2 regions of the Mesorhizobium sp. GW821-FHT04C10 genome follow, and region 1 is predicted to be linked to the other one. Evidence: riboswitches for the same ligand, from Rfam matches in the RefSeq annotation. Region 1 holds a riboswitch; the other holds the start of a gene.
The links. Region 1 has a riboswitch for cobalamin ahead of AC07UC_RS32245 (CbtB domain-containing protein). Riboswitches for the same ligand answer to the same signal wherever they lie in the genome.
Positions count from the first base shown of each region.

Region 2: it holds a riboswitch for cobalamin, as region 1 does, so the genes downstream of both, AC07UC_RS25140 (DUF1636 family protein) here and AC07UC_RS32245 (CbtB domain-containing protein) in region 1, are expected to answer to the same signal.

Region 1 is NZ_JBWKTL010000001.1:6,743,272-6,748,634, reverse strand. Features, by position in the region: gene AC07UC_RS32260 (ribonucleoside-diphosphate reductase subunit alpha) at 1-445, shown strand, start outside; gene AC07UC_RS32255 (ribonucleotide-diphosphate reductase subunit beta) at 470-1,588, shown strand; gene AC07UC_RS32250 (CbtA family protein) at 1,672-2,418, opposite strand; gene AC07UC_RS32245 (CbtB domain-containing protein) at 2,524-2,733, opposite strand; adenosylcobalamin (AdoCbl) riboswitch at 2,778-2,867, opposite strand; cobalamin riboswitch at 3,033-3,238, shown strand; gene AC07UC_RS32240 (hypothetical protein) at 3,346-3,489, shown strand; gene AC07UC_RS32235 (hypothetical protein) at 3,523-3,645, shown strand; gene AC07UC_RS32230 (homocysteine S-methyltransferase family protein) at 3,664-4,725, shown strand; gene AC07UC_RS32225 (aromatic ring-hydroxylating oxygenase subunit alpha) at 4,775-5,363, shown strand, end outside.
Region 2 is NZ_JBWKTL010000001.1:5,152,722-5,158,084, forward strand. Features, by position in the region: gene AC07UC_RS25115 (HlyD family secretion protein) at 1-66, opposite strand, end outside; gene AC07UC_RS25120 (MarR family winged helix-turn-helix transcriptional regulator) at 63-542, opposite strand; gene AC07UC_RS25125 (FecCD family ABC transporter permease) at 690-1,739, opposite strand; gene AC07UC_RS25130 (ABC transporter substrate-binding protein) at 1,739-2,686, opposite strand; gene AC07UC_RS25135 (ABC transporter ATP-binding protein) at 2,732-3,520, opposite strand; gene AC07UC_RS25140 (DUF1636 family protein) at 3,517-3,915, opposite strand; cobalamin riboswitch at 4,006-4,210, opposite strand; gene AC07UC_RS25145 (AraC family transcriptional regulator) at 4,488-5,321, shown strand; gene AC07UC_RS25150 (bifunctional helix-turn-helix transcriptional regulator/GNAT family N-acetyltransferase) at 5,328-5,363, opposite strand, start outside.

The sequences.
Region 1 (5,363 bases):
CGGCCTGTGGGACGAGGTGATGGTCTCCGACCTCAAATATTTCGATGGCTCGGTCGGCCAGATCGACCGCGTGCCCGACGACCTCAAGGCGCTCTACGCCACCGCCTTCGAGATCGACTCCGCCTGGCTGATCGAGGCGGCGTCGCGGCGCCAGAAATGGATCGACCAGTCGCAGTCGCTCAACCTCTACATCGCCAATCCCTCCGGCAGGAAGCTCGATGAACTCTACCGGCTGGCGTGGCGCATGGGCCTGAAGACCACCTACTATCTGCGCTCGCGCTCGGCCTCGCATGTCGAGAAATCGACGCTCAAGGGCACCGACGGAAAGCTCAATGCGGTGTCGTCGGTTGCCGCCGTTGCCGCCGCTCCAATCGTCATCAGTGAGGATGCCGCCTGGGGCAAGGCCTGCGCCGTCGACGATCCCGAATGCGAAGCCTGCCAGTAAGCAGCAAGAGAACAGGAAGAAAAAATGCTCGATTGGTCAGAACCAACCGCCGCCGCCCGCCATCCCGCGCCGACGGAGCCTCCGCTCGCCGATGCCACCGGCCTTGGTCTCATCGAACGCGGCGGCGGTCGCGTTCGTGTCGACGACAAGCGCATGATCAACGCGCGTGCCGACGTCAACCAGCTGCTGCCCCTGAAGTATCGCTGGGCCTGGGAAAAATACCTCAACGGCTGCAACAACCACTGGATGCCGACCGAAGTGTCGATGCAGGCCGACATCGCGCTGTGGAAGTCGAAGGACGGATTGACGGACGATGAACGGCGCATGCTGAAGCGCAATCTCGGCTTCTTCGCGGCATCGGAATCGCTGGTCGCCAACAACATCGTGCTGGCGATCTACCGGCATCTGACCAACCCGGAATGCCGGCAGTATCTGCTGCGGCAAGCCTTCGAGGAGGCGGTGCACACGCACACCTTCCAGTACATCGTCGAAAGCCTCGGCCTGGACGAAGGCGAGCTGTTCAACATGTACCGTGAGGTGCCGTCGATCACCGACAAGGCGGCCTGGGCGCTCAAGCACACACAGCATCTCGACGATCCGGATTTCCGCACCGGCACGCCGCAGGCGGACCAGGCGTTCCTGCGCGACCTCGTCGCCTTCTACGTCATCTTCGAGGGCATGTGGTTCTATACCGGCTTCGCGCAGATCCTGTCGCTTGGCCGCCGCAACAAGATGGTGGGTATCGCCGAGCAGTACCAGTACATATTGCGCGACGAATCCATCCATCTGAATTTCGGCATCGACGTCATCAACCAGATCAAGATCGAGAATCCGCATCTGTGGACGAAGGCGTTCCAGGAGGAGGTGCGCGGCATGATCCGCACGGCGGCCGAACTCGAGGCCGCCTACGGACGGGACACGATGCCGCGCGGTTTCCTTGGCCTCAATGCGGCCCTCTGCGAAACCTACATGCACTTTATCGCCAACCGCCGCTGCGCCCAGCTTGGCCTGCAACTGGTCTTCGCCGAGGTCGAGAATCCGTTCCCGTGGATGTCCGAGGCCATGGACTTGAAGAAGGAAAAGAACTTCTTCGAGACCCGCGTCATCGAATACCAGAATGGCGGTGCGCTGGCCTGGGACTAACAGCACGCAGCTATTCGCGAACGATAGAACGGCGGCCATGAAGGGCGCCGCACTATACAGCCTCCTCAACCTTCGGAACGTATTTAACGCAAGGCAGGACGAGAGGACGCCGAACGCGAGCCCTGATCGGCGAAGCTGCGCTCGGCGATGGCGCCGAAGACAAGACCGATGGTGGTCCACAGCACCACATGGATGCCAAGCGAGGCAACACGGAAGCGCCACAAGAGATCGGCCGAGAATTTCTCCGGCACTTCGTTGATGGTTGGCAGCACGTACATGGCGACCGTTATGACCGCGATGAATGCCGCGCCCGCAATGATCGTCGCGTTCCAAGGGCCATACTGTGCCCAAAGCCTTCGTGACAGCCCGACCGCCGCCGTCAATGCGGCAATGGAGATCACCAGCATGATGAAGAACAGCACTGTCCGCGACCCTATCGTGTCGGGATTGCCGACCGAAGGTGGATTGGCGGGATATTTCAGGTCCGGAACCAGAACGATTGAAACGAAGGCTGCCAGGGCCAGTACTGCGGAGGTGGCGCGCGGTCCCAGGCTGCTGATGCGGCCATAGGTGTAGGCGAAGACCAGCGAAAACAGCCCGCCGATCGACGCGGCATAGACCAGCACGCCGGTCAGGAGGCCGAACCCGGCCTGTGTAGGACGGCTGACGAGTTCAGGCTCGGGCGCTTCGCCAGCGGCCTGGGCGGTTTGTTCCTCGAAGGCAATGGCCCGGTCGACCTGCGGCTCGCCGTAGATCTTGGCAAAACCAAATGCGAGAAGCCCTGCGACGATGCCGACCAGCATGCCGCGCAGCAGAAGACTACCAACCATGTTCATGATCCCCGAAGCATGACCTCGAAAAGCCCCCGGCCTTTCGGTTGCTGTCACGCGCTAAAACAAATGATCAGGACGGCATCCCTTCGGGATGGCCAACTCTTAGTGGCAAGGGAAGCCGAGCAGGTGGCGACCGTCATGTACCCATTCATGGACATACATGCCCGAAATCATCGAGGTGGCACCTTCTTCCGCGCCGACGAAATAGATCGCAAGCAGGCACAAGAGACCGCCGAAGATCGCCCACGGAAGAAGCTCTTTCGCCGGGATCGGAACCGGACCGTAGGTTGGTGCAAAGGTGGTATTGGACATTAAGGCTCTCCTGGGATTCAGCGTCCCGTTGATCGAAACCATTTTTACGGGAGAAGGCCTGACTTTCAGCAAGAACAATTGCTGATCACAGTGGCGCGACCGTGCCGGAATTTCACCGGCTTCCAAACCCGTAACTTTAACGCCAGCCTATTCAGCCGGCGCTGTTACTGTCAACGAGATGTGATCGATCACACGGGAATGTGTTCGACCTGCCGGAACGAGGCCCTCGTGTCGGTGCTCTATCGGCTTTCCGCCCCGACCGTGTCGTTTCCGTGTGGACGGCCTTGGCGAGCAGGTGCTTATATCGTGGGGTTCAAGGTGCCCTTCAGTCGATTCGGCCGGAGGGATAATTGGGAAGCCGGTGAGATTCCGGCGCTGCCCCCGCAACGGTAGCGAAGCGTGCGTTCCGACAACAGACCACTGGGCAAATGCCTGGGAAGGTGTCGGAACCGGTCCAAAAAGACCCCTTCGGAGCCCGGAAACCAGCCTCGAACAGATTTGAACTCGACTGATCGCGGTGGGCGGTCAAGAGGTAGATGCGGACCGGCCTTAGCGCCGACCGTGGCTTTCCTCCATCACCACCAGGTTCAGTCCTTGCAAAGAAGGACGAACATGGATTCGCACAATGAAATACCCGGGCTCGCGCCCGGCAGACCGCAACGCCCTCGCACGGTGCGTCGCGTCAATGCGACGACGATGCGCGCCGTCTCGCCGCTGCCGCCACCGGAAGAAGTGTTCTCCGACTGGCTGCTGTAGGTGCCGCATGACGCCGATCTGGAGGCCGCGGCCTTGAAAAAGATTGCGCTGATCGACCGCTGCGGCCATCTGCATCCGGACGTCTTGCGGCTGCGCACCTTGCTTGCCGTCGTCGCCGGAACCAGCGCCTGGCCGTCGCGCGTCCGCAATCTCTAAGTGCCGAGGAAAGAAATCATGTCTGCAAAATCTACTCTCACGGCCAAGCGCGGCCTGCTCGAACGTCTCGACGCCGGCGCCGTCATCTGTGCCGAAGGCTATCTGTTCGAACTCGAACGTCGCGGCTATCTGCAGGCCGGCCCGTTCGTACCGGAAGTGGTTCTCGAACATCCGGACGCGGTGACACGTCTGCATGAGGATTTCGTCCATGCCGGCTCGGAGGTTGTCGAAGCCTTCACCTATTACGCTCACCGCCAGAAGCTGAGGGTGATCGGCCGTGAGGATATTCTGGAAAAGATCAACCGTCAGGCGTTGCGCATAGCCAAGGATGTCGCCGACCGCAATGATTGCCTTATGGCTGGCAACATCTGCAACACCAATGCCTATGAAGCCGACGACAGGAAGACCCACGATGCCGTGCGCGCCATGTTCGAGGAGCAGATCGGCTGGGCGGTGGAGGAGGGGGCCGACTTCCTCATCGCCGAGACCATCGACTGGTGCGGCGAGGCCGAGATCGCGCTCGACGTGATGAAGAAAACCGGCCTGCCGACCGTGGTCACGCTCTCCGTCCACCGTGAGGAAAAGATGTTCGACGGCGTCTCGGTCGTCGATGCCTGCAAGCGGCTGGAGGCGGCGGGCGCCGACGTCGTTGGACTGAACTGCCAGCGCGGGCCGAAGACGCTGATGCCGGTGGTGCGCAAAGTGCGTGACGCCATCTCATGCCATGTCGCCGCATTGCCGGTGCCCTACCGCACGACTGACGCGGAACCGACCTTCCAGTCGCTGACCGACCGCGCCTGTTCCTGCATTCCCGGCAACCGGCCGTTCCCGACCGCGCTCGATCTGTTCACCTGCAATCGCTACGAATGCGCCGAATTCGCACGGGAAGCCTTTGATCTCGGGGTCCGTTATATCGGGCTTTGCTGCGGCGCGGCCCCGCATCACATCCGCGCCGTGGCCGAAGCGCTTGGCCGCACCGTACCCGGCAGTCGCTATTCGCCCGACATGTCCAGGCACGCCTTCTTCGGCAGCGATGCGGCGATCCCAGACGCCTACAAGGGGCGGCGCCTCGAGATCTGACACGGACCGGGCCACCATAGACATCCAAATCGCCAGACAGGAATGGGTTATGAACGTGCATCCTCTCCAGCAAACCCATGCCGACGGCGATACGATCGACCGGCTGGTGGCCGCGCACCGGCCAGGCCACGGCCTGATGCGTGCGTTCTACCATGATCGGGCGATCTTCGAGCGCGACATGGAACGCGTCTTTCGCCGCCACTGGCATTGCCTCGCGCATTCCAGCGTCATTCCAAACCCCGGCGATTTCGAGCTGTTCAAACTCGGCGATGAAGCAATCATCCTGACCCGTGGCATGGATGGCGCCATCCATGCCATGCTCAACGTCTGCCGTCATCGCGGCGCCGAGGTCTGCACCAGGCAGAAGGGCAATGCGAAAGCCTTCGTCTGCCCCTATCATGCCTGGACCTATTCCAGTGACGGTTCGCTGCGCGCCGCCCGCCTGATGCCGAAGGATTTCGACCGCGCCGCGCATGGATTGAAGAAGCTGCATGTCCGCCTCGCCGAAGGTCTGGTGTTCATTTCCTTCGCCGAGATGCCACTGGATTTCGATCCGGTCGAACAGTCGCTGCGAACCAGCTGCGGCCAGTATGGTTGGGCTGATGCCAGGGTGGCGCATCGCGAGACCTATCAGGTTG
Region 2 (5,363 bases), 1.6 Mb from region 1:
CGGCTGGGCCGGTGCTTCCATCTCGACCTTGGGGGCGTTTTCGTCGACCTTGGCTACCGCATTCATGCTGCTGCGCCTTCCGCACTCTTTACCTTTTCAAGCGACGAAGCCTCGCCGTCCGTCAGATTCTGCACGATTACATCGAGCGCCCTGATCAGGACGCGGCGGTCCTCGGGCGAAACGCCGACAAGCGATTCCTCATAGACTTCGCCGGCGAGGCTCTTGACCTCGGCATAGGCGGCGCTCGCCTTGGCTGTCGGGAAAATCATGCGCACGCGGCGGTCGGCGGCGTCGGCGCGGCGTTCGATCCAGCCGCCCTCCTCCATCCGGTCAACGAGGCGCGAGACGCTGATCGGCTCGATTTCGAGCAGTTCCGCGAGCCGCGCCTGGGTAACGCCTGCCTCCTTAGCGACACGCACCATGAGGCGCCATTGCGCCGACGAAAGGCCAAGCCCGCTGGCACGCGTCTCGAAGCGCTTGCGCAGCAGACGTTGCACGTCGTGGATCAAAAAGCCCAGTCTATCTATGCCATCAGAAACCATGAGCGATACATATAATAAGCGTGCTTACTATTCAAGATGTCACGTGACGGCCGAAGCCGGCAAATGTGCATGGCGGTCTTGCAACGCGATCGCGGCTGGCAATCAGTGAACCGCTGGAGACAGCCGGCCAGGCAGGAATCGGCCTTTTCACAGGCGGTTTCGGACGACCAGCGTGACGACGAAGAAGGCACCGAGCGAGCTGGTTATGATGCCTATCGGCAGTTCCTGCGGCGGCAGCAGCGTCCGGGCGAGAAGATCGCTTGCCAGCAAGAGCACAGCCCCGAACAATGCACAGCTTGCGATCAGGCGCAGATGCAAGGGACCGGCCAGCGGCCGCGACAGATGCGGGATCATCAATCCGACAAAGCCGATGACGCCGGCGACCGAGACGAGAATTGCCGTGGAGAAGGCTGCGACGAGAAACGTCGCCCTGCGCATGCGCGCCACCGGCACGCCAAGGCTTTCGGCAGCACTTTCACCGGCCAGGAAGGCGTCCAGCCTGCGGTGGTTCCACAGCCCGTAGGCCGCGATCGTGCCGGCTCCCAAGGCGCCCAGCCAGACATTGTCCCAGCGCGCCAGTCCGAGCCCGCCCATCGTCCAGAACAGCACCGAATGGGCCGCGCGCTGGTCTCCGGCAAAGACCAGATAATTGGTCAATGCCGTGAACAGGAAGGAGACGGCAAGGCCGGCGAGGATCAGCCGTTCCGGCCCCTGCCCCCTGACCCGTGCGACCAGCAGCAGGACGATGCAGGCGGCCAGTATGCCGCCGGTGAAGGCGGCGACCGGCAAGGTCCAGATGCCAAAACTGTCGCCGAAGACGGTGATGACGGAAACAGCGCCGGCGGCGGCCCCCGACGACAGGCCGAACAGGAAAGGATCGGCGAGATCGTTGCGGGTCACCGTCTGCAGCAAAGCACCTGTTATACCGAGGCCGGCACCGACACAGACCGCCAGGATCGTGCGCGGCAGCCTGAGATCGACGACGATCTTGCCGACCGGGCCCGACACCTGGTGTTCATGCAGCCCGACGGCATGGCCAAGCGAGGCGATGACGTCGGTCAGCGGGATCAGCGTCGACCCATAGGCTATCGACAGCAGCACGAGGGCGACGACCGCCACCGTGCCCGCCACCATGGCCAGCGCGAATGCCTTGTGCCCGGAAAGCGCGCCGGATTTTTGCCCTGGGGCAAGAAGCATCAGAACGCTTCCGGATGCATCGCCTTGGCGATCTTGGCGATCGCCTCGATGTTTGCCGGTCCAGGCGTCAGTTCGGCATAGCGAAGGGCCACGAAGCGCTCGTTCTTGACCGCGTCCGTCTCCTTCATCGCCGGATGCGCCTTCAGGAAATCGAGCAGTTTCCTGTAGCCGCCGCCATCCTGGTAGTCGAGCAGGATGAGGAATTGCGGATTGCGCGAGGCCACGGTTTCCCAGTCGGTGTTGCCCCAGCTGGTGTCCATGTCGGCCATGATGTTGTCACCGCCGGCGGCTGATATCATGGCGCTGGGAATGGCGAACTTTCCGGCGGTGAACGGCTTGTCCTCGCCGGAATCATAGAGGAACACGCGGGTTCCCTTGGCGTCGCCGACCTTCGCGGTGATGTCGGCGAGTTGCGCCTTCCAGCCGGCGACAAGCTTCTGCGCCTCGGTCTCCTTGCCAAAGATCTTGCCCAGCTTTTCAACATCGCCATAGAGCAGGTCCATGGAAGCCGCCGGGCGGTTCTTGTCGAGATGGACGCAGCTCTCGGTCAACACCAGTGTCTTGATGCCGTGCGGGGCGAGCGTGTCGGGCGTCACGTCGCCGCCCGGCTTCATGCCATAGTACCAGCCGGCGAAGAAGAAATCGGGCTCGACGGCGACCAGGTTCTCGAGCGTCGGGTATTTGGGCGCGAGTTCCGGGATGGAGCCCTGCTCGGCCTTGAATTCGGGGCCGACCTTGTACCATCCGGTGATGCCGGTCAGGCCGACGATCGACGGCTGCAGCTTCAGCGCGAAGGCCATCTCGGCCATGTTGAGATCATGGATGACTGCGCGCTTGGGCGGCGCGTCGAAGGTCAGCGGCTTGCCGCAACTGTCGACGGTGACGGGGAAAGCGAAGGCGGTAGAGGCCAGCAAGGAAAAGACGAGCAACAAGGCGAGACGTTTCACGGATTTTGCTCCTTGGTTGAACAGTGCTGATGAGGGATGGTTCGATCAGGATGGCGGCGCGGCGCGGTTCGGAACATCGAACACCGTCAGTTCACGGTCCTCGGTGGGGTGGCGCAGGCGAAACACGTCGACGCCGAAAATTTCGCGGATCAGCTGTTGCGTCAGCGCTTCGCGCGGTGCGGCCAACGCGTGCAGCCGCGCTTCGTTCATCACCGCGACCCTGGTGGCGAACGGCGCCACCAGGGCCAGGTCGTGCAGCACCGCGATCACCGTCATGCCGAAGCCGGCGACGAGTTCGAGAAGCTCGCCGCGAGCACGCGGGTCGAGATGGTTGGTCGGCTCGTCGAGGAACAACACTTTCGGTTGCTGCGCGATGGCGCGCGCCAGCTGGGCGCGTTGGCGCTCCCCGCCAGACAGCGAGCCAATGGTGCGGCCAAGCAGCGGCAGAAGGCCGGTCCGGCGCAGCGCGTCCACCACGATGTCACGCTCCTCGCTCCTGCGCCTCAGGCCGGCATGCGGAACGCGGCCAAGTTCGACATAGTCGATCACCGCCAGCCGCGGATCCGGCTGGTCGGTCTGGCCGACGACGGCCATGTGCAAGGCCCGCTCGGCTGTCGAGATCCTGTCCAGGCGTCGCCCGCCAAGCGTCACCTCGCCCGAACTTGGCCTGAGCATGCCCGATAGCATGCGCAGCAGCGTCGTCTTGCCGGCGCCATTGGGGCCGATGATGGCGAGACGATCGCCGGTGGCGATCGAAAGGCTGACCGCATGGACCAGATTCCGGCCATTCGCCACGGCACCCAGGTCGCGCGCCTCGAGGAGTGGCATTGTCATCGACTATCACCCGCCAGCTTGCCCGGCGCCGGGATGCGGGCCAGCGTCTTGCCGGCCAGCCGCGGCGGACGTTGTCCGGAATTGCACCAACCGTCGGCGAGCGAGGCGTAAAGCCTGGCAAATCGCACGAGATCACCGGCGTCGGCCTCGGCATCGACGGAGCCGAAGAGATAGGTGGCCTTGCCCGGCGCCTGGAAGGCTACCGTCAGCGGCCGTGCGCAGCCCGCCATGCATTCGACGCCTTCGATCGTGAAGCCATGCGCCACGGCGGGTTCATCATGGGCCGAGAGCCGGGAGCACAAATCGGCGCACAGGCTTTCGCCCGACCGGATACCGGTCGGAACGTCACGGCAAAGCGTGCACACGATGATGCGGTGATCGATAGCGCCGTCCAACTTCCGTCACTTTCCAAAACTGGCGACGGAAGGATGTTGGCGAGACGGCCGACAAGACCGACGTCCACGTTTCCTCCCGGCACACCCCGTCCGGTCAACTCAGTGATGGCAGGTCTCCTGGCTCGCGGGTCGTTGCGCAATCCTGCCTTCCCAGCCTTGCCGGCCAGTGGCATTTCGGATCTTGCTCACCGCTTACAGTTGCGGGGGCAGCCACGGCTTCGACCTATTGGGTCTCACCGTGTTCCCTTTTCACCCCTCGCCTTTCGACTCGGGGACCATCACCACTCGATCGTAGTTTTCCCCCAATTGCTTCGCAACGGATTTCTCGGTGCATTGTCGATCCCGCGGCGGCGCTGAACTTACAGACGTAATGTAATTACATTACGATTTAAATCGTACCGCTCGGCTAAGTCAAGTGAGGCTTCTGCCCGAAAGAAGACATCGAGCCAGTCTCGCTCCTGGAGATGCGGCTGGCCGCGGAGCGTTGCCGTCCGGATTGCACGGCAAGCGCAATTTCGATCAAACTGCCGCGCGCGAAGGCGGCAAGATGATCCGCTCAATGCGAGGAACCCATGAACCCGACCGAGAAAGCGCTGTGGTTTGTCGAGAGCCATCTGCCGGAGGCGATCTCGCTCGACGATGTCGCCCAAAGCAGCGGCGTGTCGCGCTTTCATGTGACGCGCGCCTTCGGCGCTGCCACCGGCCGCTCGGTCATGGGCTACATGCGCGCACGCAGGCTGACCGAGGCGGCGCGCAGGCTGGCCGGCGGAGCCCCCGACATCCTCTCGGTGGCGCTCGATGCCGGCTACAGCTCGCATGAGGCTTTCACCCGCGCCTTCCGCGACCAGTTCGGCACCACGCCCGAGATGGTGCGCGCGCAAGGCTCGACCAAGACCCTCGACCTCGTGGAGCCGATCCTGATGGACCAATCCTTTCTTTCCGCTCTCGAACCACCACGCTTCGAGACCAGCCGGCCGTTGCTGATCGCTGGGCTCGGCGAACGCTACACCTGTGAAACCAGCGCCGCCATTCCGATGCAGTGGCAACGCTTCGGTCCCTATATCTGCAACATTCCGGGCGAGACCGGCGACGTCGCCTACGGCGTCTGCGCCAACGGCGACGATGCCGGCAATTTCGACTACGTCGCCGGTGTCGAGGTCACCGATTTTTCCGACCTTCCAAGGGAACTCAGCCGCGTGCGCATACCCGCCCAGAAATATGCGGTGTTTGCGCATCGCGAGCACATCTCGACCATCCGCCGCACCGTCAACACGATCTGGAACAAATGGCTGCCGGCCTCCGGGCACGAGATAGCGGACGCGCCGGAATTCGAACGCTACGGTCCGGAGTTCGATCCGCGCAGCGGCAATGGCGGACTGGAGATCTGGGTGCCGATCAAGGATTGACCGGCACTACAATTCCAAGTCCCAGGTCTGGCCGACCAGATC